Linked DNA regions of Novipirellula artificiosorum. The main gene of each other region encodes a partner of the protein of the gene in region 2 in a complex. Links are inferred from orthologs where the notes say so. Each region holds a gene or a part of one and is shown on either strand. Other genes may lie near its edges.

Region 1 (7,998 bases), on a different replicon or contig from region 2:
TGGCTGTCGCGATAATAGGGGAAATGCCCGCTGGTTTCATACAGCTCCACGCGGCCGATGTGGGGACTGTAAACCGGGTCATAGCCGCGCGACAGCAACTCCTTGCGGAGGAAGTCTTCAAGAGTACTTCGCACGCGGGCGCCCTTGGGCAACCACAAACAGAGCCCTTGACCCACCTCGGGATTGATCGCGAACAGGCCATGTTGTTTGCCGAGCACCCGGTGGTCGCGGCGGCGTGCTTCTTCGAGTCGTTCAAGGTAGCTCGCGAGTTCTTTCTTGTCGAAGAACGCGGTGCCGTACAGACGTTGCAGTTGGCGGCCCGAGGCGTCACCTTTCCAATAGGCACCGGCGATACTCATCAACTTGATCGCTTTGATCTTGCCTGCATCCGGAATGTGCGGCCCGCGGCAAAGGTCGACGAATTCCCCTTGTCGATAGAAACTGACAGTCGCCTGATCACCGAGTCCCGTGTCGATGTGTTCGACCTTCAAATCTTGATCGAGATCCTCGCATAGTTTCCTCGCTTCGTCGCGATCGAGAATGAACCGTTCGAAAGGTTCTTTGTCTTTGATGATTTTCTTAATCTCGGCTTCGATTTTTGGGAAATCATCCTCACTGATTTTTTCTGGGATATCGAAGTCGTAGTAGAATCCGCCAGAGGTGGTTGGGCCAAACGCGAGCGAGACGCCTTTGTAGAGCCGCATGATCGCACGGGCCATCACATGGGCCGCTGAGTGACGCAGCACATCGAGCGATTCCGCGTCGCGGTTGGTTAGCAGCCGCAGCGGAAGAGGCGCGTCCTCTTCCGCCAATTCGCCGAGCGGTCGGTTGGCATCGACGATCCGGCCGCCGACTTCGGCCGCCATCACGCTGCGGGCCAGGCCTTCGCTGATGCCTTTGGCGATGTCCATCGAAGTGGTGTGGGCGGGGTGTTTCGCCAGGGTGCCATCGGGTAGTTGAATTTGGATGATCGCGGCGGATGCGGTCGACATAGCAGATTTCACTCGAAATTTCGTTCAAAGAAGTGTTCATGCGATACGGAGGCATGAACGGGTAAGACAAGAATGATTGTTTTCATGGGGAAGCGTCAATCCCGAATCGTGATTGCCCCTGTTAGAGGGCGAGCCAACAACGAGGGTTCGGGCGATGGAGTGGTTTGAAACCCTGCAGATCTAGTCGTCAAAGAATGAACCCTGCTTGTCCCCCCCGCTGTTGGGGTTCGTCTTGGCCGGTCGCTTCTTGGCCCTTTTCTTTGCCGTTCGCTTCTTGCCCAAACGCTTCCCTTGCTTGGTTGAGGGGGCACTCTGCAGCGGGTTCTCGGCCCCAACCAACGGATCGCCTGCTTGGGTTCGATCGAGCCGCTCGCGAATTTTCTCGGCGTAAACTTCGGAAAGCTCCGTGCCAATGTACTTGCGGCCTAGCTTTTTGGCCACGACCAAGGTCGTACCGCTGCCGCTAAAGGGGTCGAAGACGACGTCGCCTTCGTTGGAACTCGCCCGGATAATACGCCCGAGTAATTGCTCGGGCATTTGGCAGCCATGAAAGCCTTCGCGTTCTTTGAAAGTTCCTGCCACCCGCGGGAAATACCACATGTCCCCGTTGGGCTGGAAACCCTCGGGCAAGTCCTGCGGCCGCAAAACCCAGGTGTTGTCCGGCAAGCGGCCTTTCGGATTCGCTCGTTTATCGCCGTAGACCAATTGCCGCGCCGAGGGAACGCGTATCGCCGGATCGTCGGCGTTGAACGTACAGAGTGTTGGATCCTTGACGAAGTGAAACAAATGGGTGTGCGAGCGGCTAAACCCAAACTTGCAATTCACGCCAAAGGTGTAGTACCAGATGACCCAACTACGGCAATGAAAGCCCAGCTCGCGAGTCGCGCAGACCTTCAATTCCGCCGCGTATTCATCGCCAATGGCCAACCAGAATGTCCCGCTCGGCTTGAGCACCCGGTGGACTCCACCGATCCACGTTTTGCACCAATCCAGGTAGTCTTGGTCGTTTCGTTTGTCCTCGTAAACGTCGTAATCGTATCCAATATTGAACGGTGGGTCGGCAAAACACAAATCGATCTTGCCCTTCTGCATGGCCGCCAATTTTTCGAGGCAATCGCCTTGATGGAGCTGATTGAGTTCGAGGCCCAAGGTACTTTTCTCTGATTGATTTGAGTTGTCCAGCGCTGGATCGGTGGAAATCCTAACAATTCCCTCTTTGAGTTCAACGCCCAACAAGAAAACGCTTCTGATCCGCAACCGAGGCAGGGTCAAGGTTTACCGAGTACTCCCACCGGATCGTGCCGGTTTGATTCGTTTCGGTGGGTTGGATCCGCAACCAATCGTTTTCCTGAATCAAGATCGAGTCCTTCCCTGGCTGGATGACGAATCGCGGATCCACTGGGTATTGGCTTCCCAATGATTCTGGGGTTTGCCTGCAGCGACAGGCCAATTCGAATTTGAGCGTTGCCCAATCGACCGATTCCACCCACTGGACACTGATGCTCCAGTGGCTCGTGCCGGCTCCTCCCACCCCTAATAAGGCGTCCATTGCCAACAAGGAGTCGCCCGATCGCAGACTCTCGAGCGAGAGTTGTTGGATCGGTGGCGAACAAGGCCAGGCAACGTCGTCGCTGGCGTTGACACAGGGAAGGGAAGCGACGGGTGTGCCATGCTGATCGTAGCCCACCAATGCGTGCGCAAATCGATCGACATCCCAAGAGAATTCAACGGACAACCGACCATCGAAAGAGGTCATCGACAAGGGCGCCGGATTCATGTGTTCACCTCAGCGGTCTGCTCGTTCAGCTTCGAGAATGCCTCGAGCAGTTTCAGGCCATCGGTTTGGCTTTTTTCAGGATGGAATTGAGTCGCATACAAGTTGTCACGCCATACCATGGCACAAAAGGGGCCCCCGTAATCACATTCCAAGGCCACGATTGACGAATCGGTTGGCCGCACATAATAGGAGTGAACGAAGTAAAAATGAGTTGATGCCGTAACGCCGTGGAGAATCGGCGCATCGCTGCAGCGGGAAACCGTATTCCATCCCATGTGCGGGACCTTCATCCCAGAGGGCAATTCGAAGCGAACGACGTCTCCTTGCAAAACCCCAAGTCCTTCGTATTCGCCATGTTCAAAGCCACGTTCAAAGAGGAGTTGTAGCCCAAGGCAGATACCAAGGAAGGGTCGTCCCGACGCGATGAAATCACGAATCGGTTGAGCCAAGTCGCGTCGATTGATTTCAGCCATCGCGTCGCCGAATGCGCCAACCCCAGGCAAGATCAATTGGTCGGCACCGGCAATCTGACCGGGATCCGAACTAATCTGGGCCGAGCCACCGACGCGTTCGATTCCTTTTTGAACGCTTCGGAGATTCCCCATTTGGTAATCGACGATGGTAATCATGGTGGTTTCGGTCTTCGCAAAAGCAGAGGAAGTGACACGGCGGGACACCGCTATCCGACCATATCGGCGAAGACACATTTTCGCAACCAGCGGTTCGTTGCAGCGTTGCCGATCCTTAGGAGGTCAACGCCATGTCGACCACTTCGATCACATCTCGGCCCGATCGCCGCCGCGCCCATTGTTTCAGTTCAAATTGAGCGGCCCATGCATTGTGGCAGACCTTGGCCCACCATCGAGGGGCGACGATTCGCAATTCAAGCATCCGCGTCGGTGTCGCACCGAGTTGCTTCTTGTAGGGCTCGTCACCACGCAAGAAATCAACCCCCCTCATCTGATGCTGATGAGCGTATTTCAGCGTTTCAGTACTCAAGATTTTACCGGGTTCATATTTCGCAGCCTTCGGATCGTAGCCGGTGCTGTAAACGTACAAAAAGTCATTGGCGCCGACGAAATTCAACGAGCTACCAATACACTCTCCATCGAGTAGCACTTCCAACAAATGCAAGCGGTCCCGAGCTAGCATGTCGGCTGCAGCGGCATGAATGAATTCACGCTGATTCGGATCCGCATAGCTTCCTGGTTTGCCCACGGCATTCCATCGACGTTGATGCAGATCAATCATGCGATTGAGGCATTGGCGCAGTTGCTCTGGACGATCCGCCCGCTGCAAATGCATCCCCTCGGTCGTTTCCACGCGAGATCCAAGCAGACGGTGTTTTCGTCGAGTACGACGGCTTTGCGTCCCGAGCCAAGCGTCCCATGATTCGCTGCACTCCAACAGCCATGTGTGCATTCGAGATTGGGCATGGACGATTGCTCCGGCATCTTGTAGCGAGGCGGCAAACCGCTTCATGACCCGGTCGTCGTCGCTCACTCCGTCGATCTCAATTCTTTCCCAAGCGTGGTCTTTGCTGCTGGCTTCAGCAATCAGAAAGGTGGCCATCGCTCCGGCAATGGCCTCGCCCTGATCCGGCTTGGCCAGCACCGAGGTGAAGTCGCTACAGGCGTTGTTGCCACCGAGAAAACAGAGCGTGCTGGGAGAGGTTGGATTACGATAAAAAGGCATCAAACCGCAGACGCAGCCCCGCGCATCGTGAGCGACCAGCACATAAGCCTCGTGGTCGCGGGCAAACTGGCTCCACCAGGACTTCAACCAGGAGGTTTCTCGAAACGGGATTCCGCCGGCGAGGGCATCCCAGCGGTCGCCATTCTCGAAAAGCTCGACCAAGCTGTCAGACCGTTCAATGCGATACATACTGTTGTCTCGAAAACCGACTCGAATATTTTCAGAATGGGAGTGCGATACCAAAAGGACTACACTAAAGATGAAAATGCTCTTGCTGGCACAAAATGGAGGAAGTGGCACAAGGGGTTCCCAAAAATCTAGCCCCTGCGTTTGCTCCAGCGGGTTACGAATGGGTGGTTTCGCGTACAATGCAGACGTCGCATCGGCGTCCAGCTACGATGACCGGCATCATCGTATTAATCGTACACTCGTGAAATTGCCGTATAGGTTTGAATGACGTATGCATTTGCTCTCGAAACCGCTCCATCGATTTGTTCGCAACACGCTCGTTTGCCTTGTCGGCATGGCGGGACTCGCCCCAATTGCCTCAGGGGAAACTCCGCCCGTAAATTGGTCCGGGTTTCGTGGCATGGAGACAAATGGATATGTTGAGGATGGCACGTTGCCTACCGCGTGGACCGACCAAGACTACGTTTGGCGACACAAGCTGCCTTCGACCGATGTCGGATCGATGGCAATCGCTGCAGGCCGTGTTTTCTATCTGACGGCGGACCCTGCGAACCACTCGATCGCTCTCGAGGCAATCGATCTGGATACCGGAAAGGTGGTTTTCAGCAGACCCTATCCCCATACGGTCGCTAAGATTCACAACCGTAATACCTATGCATCGAGCACACCGACCGTGGACGACCGTGGTGTGGTCGTGGCCTGGAGTGATCCGAAGCACACGATGCTGAAGAGCTTCGATCACGACGGCAACGAGCTTTGGTCGCGAGACTTGGGTACTTGGCAAAGCCAACACGGATTCGGCACCTCGCCGCAACTGTTTGGCTCGATGGTGCTATTGCTCAATTCGCAACAAGGCGAGCAGCTGGACCCTGGCGAAACCGCCGGGCGAAGCCGGATGATCGCCGTCGACCGGGCCACGGGAAAAACCCTTTGGGAGACGCCGCTGAAAACAACAAGGACCTGCTATGGCGTTCCTGCCATCTACAAAAATGTCGATGGGACCACCCAGGTGATCGATGCCAATACCGGCAACGGCATGTTCGGGCTTGATGCCAAGACGGGCGAAATGATTTGGAGCTTACCAGTGTTCGAAATGCGATGCTGCAGCACTCCGGTCTTGGTGGGAGATCTCGCAATCGCCTCAGCCGGAAGCGGCGGTGGCGGGAACCACTTGGTGGCGGTGCGAATTCCTGCGACGGCGGATCAATTGCCCGAGCAAGTCTATCGAATCGATCGAGGCGCTCCCTACGTTCCGACTGCCTCGGTCAAAGACGGCCGTCTGTTCCTCGTCGATGATAGAGGGGTCGCATCTTGTGCAGACGCCGCAGAGGGCAAAATGATTTGGTCCAAGCGGATCGGCGGCAATTTCGGTGCTTCCCCCATTATTGTTGGAGACACGCTGCTGATCATCAGCCTCGACGGTAAGGCCACGCTGTTGCGAGCGAGTGAACGTTTTGAGAAACTCGGTGAGGTCGACTTGGGGGGGCCGGTTGGGGCGACGCCTGCGTTTGCCCAAGGGCGTTTGTTGTTGCGTGTCGGAGATGAGATTCGCTGTCTTGGCGGAAGGGAGTTTTAGGGTTTTGCAGAAGATAGAAAATGTCCTTGACGTTGAAATCAATGCCACGCGGCTGATCGATTGGCTGCGTCCGCTGGGGCGTGTGACCATTGCATTTTCCGGTGGCGTTGACAGCAGTGTGGTTGCCGCTGCTGCGCTGCGCGCGGACCTCAGCCGAGCGGTCGCCGTCACGGGATCTTCCGCAAGCGTCTCACAGTGGCAGATTGAATGGGCGCAGCGGATTGCGACCCAGATCGGCATCGAACATCATGTCGTGTCGACAAGTGAAGGCAGTGATGCCGATTACGTTCGCAACGACGCAAAGCGATGTTTTTATTGCAAACAGACGCTCTATCGGACGCTGTCGCAGCTCGTCGATCAGTGCGGCGACACGGTGTTGATTTCTGGAACCAACGCAGAGGACCTCGGTGATTATCGACCCGGGATCGAAGCGGGGAAATTAGCCTCCGTCAAAACGCCACTCGCCGATTTGGGGTTTGACAAGAGCGACGTCCGTCAGCTTGCTCGCTGGTTCGGCCTTGAGAATGCTGAATTGCCCGCTTCTCCCTGCTTGGCCAGCCGCGTTGCCTACGGCGTCGAAGTCACTACGGATCGGCTGGAACGGATTGAGAAGGCAGAAAGCTGGTTGCGACAGCGCGGCTTCAGTGACCTGCGCGTGCGAGTGCATGCGGATGAACTCGCTCGAATCGAAGTCCCCAAGGACGAGCGCCATCGACTCGTTGAAGATTCGTTGGCGACTGAAATGGACGAGGCGTTTCGCTCATTCGGTTTTCGTTTTGTGACGGTGGATCTGCACGGACTTCAGTCGGGTAGCCTGAATCTCTCGCTTGTGTCGATCGAGCCGACACGTTTGTCTTGAAGCTGCCAACTTTCATTCCCTAACTCAGGAATTTGTTTTGACATCCGAATCTTCCGAACCGAACGAGTTGTCTCCCCAGGCCTCATCTCGCGAAGACGGCGACGTTTCCTCGGCAAAATTGATTGGTTGTCGGTTGGGCGACTACCAGATTTTGCGAAAGCTAGGACGTGGCGGGATGGCGGATGTTTACGCGGCCCGGCATCTAACGCTCGGCCGCGACGTGGCAATGAAGATCCTACGCAGCGATTATGCTCGCGATGGCGACTACGTTGCTCGGTTTCGCCGTGAAGCAAAAGCTGCCGCAAAACTAAATCATCCCAATATCGTCCAAGTTTATGAGGTGGGAAGCGTCGACTCGTTTCACTACATCGCCCAAGAATTGATCCATGGCGACAACTTGCGTCACATCCTTTCTCGCAGCGGGTCGTTGTCAACCGACGAAGCGGTCGAGGTATTGGTCGCTGTGGGGTCCGCACTTGAAGTGGCTGCCGAAGCTGGCATCACCCATCGTGATATCAAGCCCGAAAACATCATGCGATCGTCTCGTGGGATCGTCAAAGTCGCCGACTTCGGGCTCGCTCGACTCGGTCCCGATGTCGATGCCTCGCGAGCGGACCTGACCCAAGCTGGGTTGACCCTTGGGACACCTCGCTACATGAGCCCGGAACAGATCCAAGGTCACACGGTCGATTCACGCAGCGACCTGTATTCGCTTGGCATCACGATGTACCACTTGCTCGCCGGCCGCCCCCCTTTCGAGGCAGAGGATCCGCTGGCGTTGGCTGTGATGCACTTGCATGAAACGCCCATTCCGCTCGATCGCGCCCGTGGAACGGAGGATCTTCCAGAGTGGCTGGTTGCGATTGTCTCGAAACTGATTCGTAAGCGACCCGAGGATCGATTCCAATCA
Region 2 (7,802 bases):
GTCTTTTCATCCACCAGTGATTGCAACGAAGACGGCAAGGGAGACATCGAGTCAAAGGGATCCGCACCCTCCGACACATCAACCCGTCCCGTCGCCTCGTGCAGGCAGGTCAGCACCAAGATGACTGGACGCTCAGGTGCATCCTTGCGAATTCTACGCAACGGTTCGATCAAAGAATCGAGTGCATGGTCAGCGACCCGAGTGGTTACAATCATCAATTGAGTCGACTGCGAAAAACGACGGAGGTCATCGCGCGGGTCGTACCCCGCTTCGGCGAGTCCTCGGGTATCGAGGAAGCTCAACAGCGGTTCCAACGAATCCGGAAAATCAAATCGCCGTGAGGTCTTCGTTTCGGGACGATAGCCTTCTCCGATCGAAGCTTCTTCGGCACCGGTTAAAAACTGAACGATGGAGCTCTTGCCGCTGCCGGTCTTGCCGAACAGCCAAATCGAAGGTATCGGTGATTTCTCTCGCAGCTCATCGATCTGTTTCGCGTATGTTTCGTCGTCGCTAGGACCCTTGGAACGCAGGTTCCACCATGAAAATGCCATTGTGTTGCTTAAGCCGTTCTAAATCATTTGGCTTGGTCGGATTGATGCGACGTCAAGAAGTCGACCGCGAATTTTCGGGCGTCCGCGTTGTTCATCAGAAAACTGTGTAGCACGGGAACCGTGTGGAAGGCCTTGCTACCCTCAAGCGAAGCTTCTTCGATGCTGACCACAAAATCGCTCGCACCGTCGACCAAAGGGTTCTGGACCGAGTTGTCCGAGACGTCGCCTGCGATGATGGCAAACGGAAACGGCGGTGTCCCCAATTTCTTTTCGAATGTTTCCCATTCGGGGCCAAGCTCCAAGCCACCTTTGCCTGTGACCCAACCATACAAGCTGTTCGTCGACAACCGGCGAGCAATTGCAGCTCCGTTGTTCGGTGGGCCAAGCATGACCATCGCTTCGCAACGTGGCAAAATCCCTTTCGGATCACCGTCACGCTGAAGATCGCCAATCAGGTGCCGGACCACGATGTTGCCCATGCTGTGCCCGACAAAGTTGATACGCGTTTCGTTCGGCAAACCCTCGACCACTTCACGAAGTGCGGCGGCATGCTCACCGATCGATTCACGCGTGCTGGCGTAGGCAAACCGAATGATCTCGGTGTCGCTCTGTTGTAGCAAATCGTGTTCGAGTGATTTCATCGAGTGATGGGTTCGCATCAGCCCATGCAGCAGCAGGGTGACGCGTCTTGTTTCCGTCTTCGAAACCGCTTGTTCGGTCAAACAGGTGTCACATTCCGCTCGCGTGCCCCACGTCAAACGGACGTCGTCGGGGTCGAGTAGACGCCAATGCTTGGTTAACGTGTTTTGTTGGATGCGATATCCGTGATCCCATAGGTGGTCGGTCCACCACTGGGTCCCCCCCGCGGTTTTGTTTAGCAAGTTCATTGGATTGGCAAACCCTGTTTCGTCCGATTCGTCTTGTTCGTTTTGTTCGTTTTGTTCGTTTTGTTCGTTTTGTTCGTTTTGTTCGTTTTGTTCGTTTTGTTCGTTTTGTTCGTTTTGTTCGGGGGGATTCTGCACCGTGTGCTCCGTCAGGAAGGGATTGAGAGTCGGCTGCTGCGAGTTCAGTGCGTTGGGCACCAGCAGGAGAATCAAAAGGATCAGCGGGTAGATTCGGTGCATGACATTGGAGCGTTGGAGTTCGGAAGGTTGGCGTAAGTGGCTAGAGCCCATCGTTCCCGCGATTCTTCGCACAGCGAGTCCTGTAGCCGTTGTCACCGAAATTTGTGTTATTTCAACACGATTCTAGCGACCAACGGGAGCGGGCAAACGCAATTCGAGGGGTAGCTCGCTTCGCTGCGGCCGTGCCGCTTTAAGGTGTTTTAGCAGGTTTATCGCTCGGCGTTCGCCACGATGTAGCCGAGAAACTCTTGCTCGGTCACAATCCGAATCGGACCGCCTGCGGCTTGGTAAGCGTTGGCGGTTTCCTCCTTGACGCTGAGGGTTCGACCCGCCACGGCGGTCTGCGGTGCACGATTTCCTACCACCAGCATATCGGTTTCCTTGGTGACCTTGTTTTGGCATAGGCCTCCTAATCGCGATGCCAACTGCTCGGCATCTTGGCGGTCGAGCGATGCCAAATGGCCGGTAAAAACAATCGTTTGCCCTGAAAGCGGGCGAATGAACTCGGCACGGACCAGCAGCCGCTGCAAATCTAACAAGGACTGCAAGCCGCTCGATTCATCCTCACTGGGTTGGGATGCAGTGGGGGGCGGCTTCATCTTCCTCGGGCTGCGCAGCTTCGCAGGGCCCTTTTTGCCCCATGGACCCGCCGTCCCACGCGACAGTTTTAGCGACTGCTCCAATTGCTCGAGCGTTGAAACTTGACGAGCAATCCCGGCGGCGAGCAAGATTTTGGCGCAGGCGATGGAATCTTCCAATGCATCATGATGGCGGAATTCGACGCCAAGCCAATCCGATAACGGCTTCAGCCCAAATCGTGGCCGTTTCGGCCAAGTTTGCCGAGCGATCGAACGGGTGCAGGTGTAATCCAGGTCAGGGACCGCCAATCGGTGGCTCTTCAAGCACGCGCTGAGCACGCCAATGTCGAACGCCGCATTGTGAGCGACCAAGCAACGTTGTCCGGGGCCCTTAGCGCCGAGACCCAAGAACGCCGCCATGCTGTCCCATTGGTCGGCAAAGTTGCCTTCATGCTCGACGTCATCGGGGACGATCCCGTGGACCTCGATGTTGAAAGGGCTAAAGTAGAAGGGTTCCGGCCGAATCATCCACATTTTCGAGTCCGAAATGACGCCATCGCGAACGACCACGGCTGCTAATTGGCAGGCGCTGTCGGGCCTTCGATTAGCGGTTTCAAAATCAATGGCGATAAAGTTAGCCGCGAACGTCATGTCGAGATTTTATGACTGAAGCAACGTGATTGTCCATGACGGATTGTAGCGAAACGAATGTCCAGCTGGCTCTCCAGCGACTGGTTGACCCCGCGATCCGCGTCCTGCGAATCCGCGAAGTGGGCGGCGGTTGCATCAGTGCGTCGATGCGAGTCGACTTGGATCCAGACTCGTTCTCTGCCTCAACGGTTTTTGTGAAAACAAATTGTCCCGAATTTTGCGACAACTTCCTCTGCGAATGCGACGGATTGGACTCCCTATCGAGTGCGGAAGCGATCACGGTGCCCCGCCCGCTTGCATCGGGGGAAGCAGTCGGTGGATCATGGCTGGTGACACCGTGGGTCGAAACGGGCTCACGGCCTCAGTCGTTTTACCCTGAATTCGGCCAACAATTGGCACGGCTGCACCAGACCACCGCGGGGGACCCAATCGGATGGCCGCGAGATAACTATTTGGGGGCAGCGAAACAGAAAAACGGAACGGCTGCGACAACTTGGCCCGACTTTCTTTCTGAAAATCGCATCGGTTTCCAACTTCGCTGGGCGGTGGATCAACGTTTGGCGGATCACCGGTTAAAAACCGACTGCCAAGCGATTGTGGACAAAATGGGGGACCTGCTCAAGGGGCGGCGGGAAGAGACGTCACTCTTGCACGGCGATCTGTGGAGCGGCAACTACCTTTGTGACTCGGCTGGGCAACCGGTCCTGATCGATCCAGCGGTCTATCGAGGATGTCATGAAGCCGAATTCGGCATGATTCGGCTGTTCGGGTCTTGTCCCGAATCGTTTTACGAAGCCTATCAACAAACGTGGCCGATGAGGGATGGTTGGCAACGCCGAACAAGCGTCTATGTTTTATATCACTTACTGAATCATTTGAACCTTTTCGGCAGCGGCTACGCAGGGCAATGCCGAAGCGTTGCCGCCGAAGTGTTGCGGGCGACTTGATTGATGGAGCGACGGACCGTTCACGGGCTGCCTACTTCCGAACGAATTCTTGAGAGACCAGCATTATGCTCGCAGCGCGGGTGATTCCTTGTTTAGATGTTCACGGCGGTCGTGTGGTGAAGGGGACCAATTTTGTTAACCTTCGCGACGCGGGCGATCCGGTGGAAGTCGCTCGGCGCTACGAAGCCGAGGGGGCCGATGAATTGGTGTTCTTGGACATTACGGCTAGCCACGAGGATCGCGACATCATTCTCGATGTCGTTCGTCGTACGGCCGAGCAGGTGTTCATGCCGCTGACGGTCGGTGGTGGCATCCGCACGATCGAGGACGTGCGTGCGTTGCTGTCGGCGGGATGCGACAAGGTATCGATCAATTCAACCGCATGCAAAGAACCCGAGTTTGTTCGCCGAGCCGCCGACCGTTTTGGCAGCCAGTGCATCGTCGTGAATATTGACCCCAAGCGAGTGAAGCGGGATGGCGAAGAATTCTGGGAAGTCCACATCAATGGGGGGCGAACGCCAACGGGGCGTCAGGCAGTCCAGTGGGCCAAGGAGGTCGAGCAACTTGGGGCAGGCGAAATCGTGCTGACCAGCATGGATGCCGACGGAACCTGCGACGGTTATGATTTGCCGATCACGTCGGCTGTCAGCGAGGCGGTGAATATCCCAGTGGTCGCGAGTGGTGGGGCCGGCTGTCCTCAGCATTTGGCCGATGCGATCAAGATTGGAAAAGCCGACGCCGCCTTAGCGGCCAGCATTTTTCACTTTGGCCAGTACACGATTTCGGAAACAAAACAGGTGATGCGAGAGGCAGGGATTCCGGTCCGATTGCCGTCACCCGGTTGACCAAAATCATGGGCAATGGGAAGTTTGTAGCAATTGTTGAACCCACGTTTCCTTCACTATGGTCAAGTCACCGTGTCTGACATCGTCCCTGTAAAGAATGCTCTGATTAGCGTAAGCGACAAACTTGGCTTGGCCGATTTTGCCATCGGGTTGGTCCAGTCCGGCGTCACGATCTATAGCACCGGCGGCACACGAAAACACCTTGAAGAATCCGGTGTGGCGGTGAAGGACATTGCCGAGTACACCGGATTCCCCGAGATGATGGATGGCCGCGTGAAGACGCTGCACCCCAAAGTCTTTGGTGGAATCCTTGGAATGCGTGACCGCCGTGACCACACCCAGAGCATGGCGGATCACGGAATGGTTGCTTTCGATGTGGTCGTCGTGAACCTGTATCCGTTCGAAGCCACTGCGGCACGCGTCGGTGCGACGCGTGAGGAATGCATCGAGCAGATCGACATCGGTGGCCCCAGCTTGGTTCGCGCGGCTGCAAAGAATCAAAATGACGTGGCGATCGTGACAAGTGCTCAGCAATACGGCGACGTCCTCGAACAGATGCATTTGTTCGGAGGAACAAACATGGAAATACGGCGGCGATTGGCTGCCGAAGCGTTCGAGCATACCGCCTGCTATGACCGCGCGATTGCGGACTACTTGCGTGGCGATGCGATGACGGGCGAGTTCCCCTCGTCGATGCATCTTTCCCTTTCGCGAAAAACTTCGCTTCGCTATGGCGAGAATCCACATCAACGAGCGGCGCTCTACAGCGACGCGTCGGTCAAATCGGCAAACTTGGTTTCGGCGCGCCAAATCAGTGGCAAGGAGTTGTCGTACAACAACCTGCTCGACCTCGACGCAGCGTTAGAAATTGTTCGCGGATTCGCTGAGCCGGCGGTGTCGGTGATCAAGCACAACAATCCCTGTGGTGCAGCAACGGGACCGAAGATCGCCGCGGCTTGTCAAAAAGCGATGGCAGGCGACCCGCTCAGTGCTTTTGGTTCCGTATTGGGGTTCAACCGAACGGTGGATGTCGAAACCGCGGAATTGTTGTGCGAGCCTGGTTTATTCTTGGAAGCGATCGTCGCACCCGATTTCGAAGCGAGTGCGGTGGGGTTGTTGACCACGCGGCCGCGATGGAAAGACAACGTACGGCTGATGCAAGTGGGACGACTCGACGGCACAGGGCCGGCGATTCAGCGACGATTCATCAGTGGCGGGATGTTGGTCCAAGATGCCGATCGCATGACCAGCGCCCCGCTGCAGTGGAAAACCGTCACCAACACGCAAGTGGGCGATAAGTTGTGGGACGACATCTCGTTTGCCTGGGAAATGGTTCGCCACGTCAAGAGCAACGCAATTGTGTTGGCCAAGGACGCGTCACTGATCGGTGTCGGCGCAGGACAGATGAGCCGTGTGGACAGCGTCGAAATTGCGATTGATAAAGCGGGCGACCGAGCGAGCGGTTCGGTGTTAGCATCCGATGCGTTTTTCCCCTTTCCGGATTCGATCGAAGCCGCCGCCGACGCGGGAGTGATTGCGGTGGTCCAGCCCGGTGGATCGCGACGGGATTCCGAGGTCATCGACGCTTGCAATCAGCATGGCATTCCCATGGTCTTGACCGGTCGGCGGCACTTTAAGCACTAATGTCCATCCTCGACAAAATCATCACCGAAACGCGTAACACGATTGCTCGCGACAAAGCGGTTCAATCGGAGCAAGAGCTCGAGGCCGCGATCCAAACGTTACCCCCATGTCGTGACTTTCTGAGTGCCTTGGCTGCGGGTGAGTCGGTTCAACTGATTGCGGAGGTCAAGCGAGCAAGCCCATCGGCCGGCATGATCCGCGAGGACTTTGATCCGGTCACGATTGCGAAGCACTATGCGGATGCCGGTGCCGCTTGCATCAGCGTGTTGACCGACGAGCCTTTCTTCAAAGGTTCACTCGAATTCTTGCGACTTGTCCGCGCAGCCGTGGATCTTCCGGTACTCCGTAAAGATTTCATCGTCGATCGCTATCAGTTGCTGCAAGCTCGGGCGGCTGGTGCCGATTGCGCGCTGTTGATTGCAGAGTGCTTGTCGCCAAACGAATTGAAGGAACTGCACGAGCAAGCCGTCGCCATCGGGCTGCAAACGCTGATCGAGTTGTTCGAGCCGTCGAACTTAGACGCTGTGTTGGCGACCGGGACACCCTTGGTGGGAATCAATAACCGCGATTTGAAAACGTTTCAGACCGATTTGAATCATACGATCCGCTTGCGAAAATCGATCCCCAACGACCGGTTGGTGGTTGGGGAAAGTGGCATTCGAACGCATGCCGATTTACTGCGTCTCGGTGCCGCAGGGGTCAAAGCGGTGTTGGTCGGCGAGTCGTTGATGCGGAAGCCCGATGTCGAGCAGGCGACGCGAGAGTTGCTCGGGGCGTAGCCGTCGGCAATCCTTCGAGACGGTTCTGGGGAGACTCAGGCGGCCAGCCTTGGTGACGGTACCGATCCTCAATAAACGGATCTTCCGCAGATTCGGTGGATCATCGCGTGGCTTATCGAAAAATTGGCTTATCTAAAAATTCTGTGGGTGAGGCCAAAACAATCGCTCCACCTTGCAACTCGCAGCGATTCCCCGAAAATGAGCCTCTTCTATCCAAATCACTCCTTGCCCCCTGGCCCCTCGATGCCTCAACCACGTCGCGCACTCTACGGTTCCCTCGAATGCATCGTTGTGGATGGAGGAGAAACGCCGACGATTCCGGTGATTCTCTGTCACGGGTACGGGGCACCGGGGACCGATTTGGTCGGGTTGGCCTTTGAATGGATCTCACTCCTCGGTGACGACGCCGGTGCATTTCGCTTTGTCTTTCCCGCCGCGCCGTTGTCGCTTGCTGAAATGGGGATGCCTGGGGCGCGAGCTTGGTGGCCCATCAACATGGCCCAGTTGGCTGACGCGATCCAAGCGTCACGCTTTCGTGACATGCACGATCACGAACCTGACGGAATCACTGCGGCACGTGAAGCTCTGTGCCAAGCGGTCCGCGAAATCAAGGCGGAACTCGGAAGTGATGCGAATCCATTTGTCTTGGGTGGTTTTTCGCAAGGTGCGATGTTGACGCTCGA

Evidence for each region.
Region 1: the proteins of hisF (region 2) and hisH are in contact, whole or in part, in a crystal structure (PDB 6RU0), measured with the Thermotoga maritima proteins. The link is inferred for Novipirellula artificiosorum from one-to-one orthologs. Residues at the interface, in WP_004080486.1 of Thermotoga maritima: Met1, Leu2, Ala3, Arg5, Ser40, Glu41, Asp45, Glu46, Ala70, Glu71, Ile73, Asp74, Ile75, Pro76, Phe77, Asp98, Lys99, Ser122, Gln123, Glu161, Thr195, Leu196, Asn247, Arg249, Glu251; in WP_004080484.1 of Thermotoga maritima: Asn15, Arg18, Arg22, Arg117, Leu118, Pro119, His120, Met121, Gly122, Trp123, Asn124, Asn134, Gly135, Tyr136, Tyr138, Val140, Tyr158, Glu180, Lys181, Ser182, Ser183, Lys184, Ile185.

What each region holds. Positions count from the first base shown.
Region 1 is NZ_SJPV01000006.1:122,879-130,876, reverse strand. What follows is about bases 1,583-4,528. They hold hisH (imidazole glycerol phosphate synthase subunit HisH), read right to left. Parts: upstream 3,399-4,528; coding sequence 2,766-3,398; downstream 1,583-2,765. Other genes in these bases: Poly41_RS17385 (GNAT family N-acetyltransferase), read right to left, coding at 3,514-4,528; Poly41_RS17395 (hypothetical protein), read right to left, coding at 2,215-2,769; Poly41_RS17400 (DNA-methyltransferase), read right to left, coding at 1,583-2,141. Also shown: thrS (threonine--tRNA ligase), read right to left, coding at 1-992; more of Poly41_RS17400, read right to left, coding at 1,173-1,582; more of Poly41_RS17385, read right to left, coding at 4,529-4,653; Poly41_RS17380 (outer membrane protein assembly factor BamB family protein), read left to right, coding at 4,925-6,229; ATP-dependent sacrificial sulfur transferase LarE, read left to right, coding at 6,234-7,088; Poly41_RS17370 (protein kinase domain-containing protein), read left to right, coding at 7,126-7,998. UniProt on the Escherichia coli protein: IGPS catalyzes the conversion of PRFAR and glutamine to IGP, AICAR and glutamate. The HisH subunit catalyzes the hydrolysis of glutamine to glutamate and ammonia as part of the synthesis of IGP and AICAR.
Region 2 is NZ_SJPV01000008.1:216,907-224,708, forward strand. Bases 3,057-5,806 are described here. They hold hisF (imidazole glycerol phosphate synthase subunit HisF), read left to right. Parts: upstream 3,057-3,916; coding sequence 3,917-4,696; downstream 4,697-5,806. Other genes in these bases: Poly41_RS21280 (fructosamine kinase family protein), read left to right, coding at 3,057-3,851; purH (bifunctional phosphoribosylaminoimidazolecarboxamide formyltransferase/IMP cyclohydrolase), read left to right, coding at 4,769-5,806. Also shown: Poly41_RS21265 (YcjF family protein), read right to left, coding at 1-551; Poly41_RS21270 (esterase/lipase family protein), read right to left, coding at 575-1,675; Poly41_RS21275 (exonuclease domain-containing protein), read right to left, coding at 1,885-2,904; more of Poly41_RS21280, read left to right, coding at 2,940-3,056; more of purH, read left to right, coding at 5,807-6,340; indole-3-glycerol phosphate synthase TrpC, read left to right, coding at 6,340-7,119; Poly41_RS21300 (alpha/beta hydrolase), read left to right, coding at 7,363-7,802.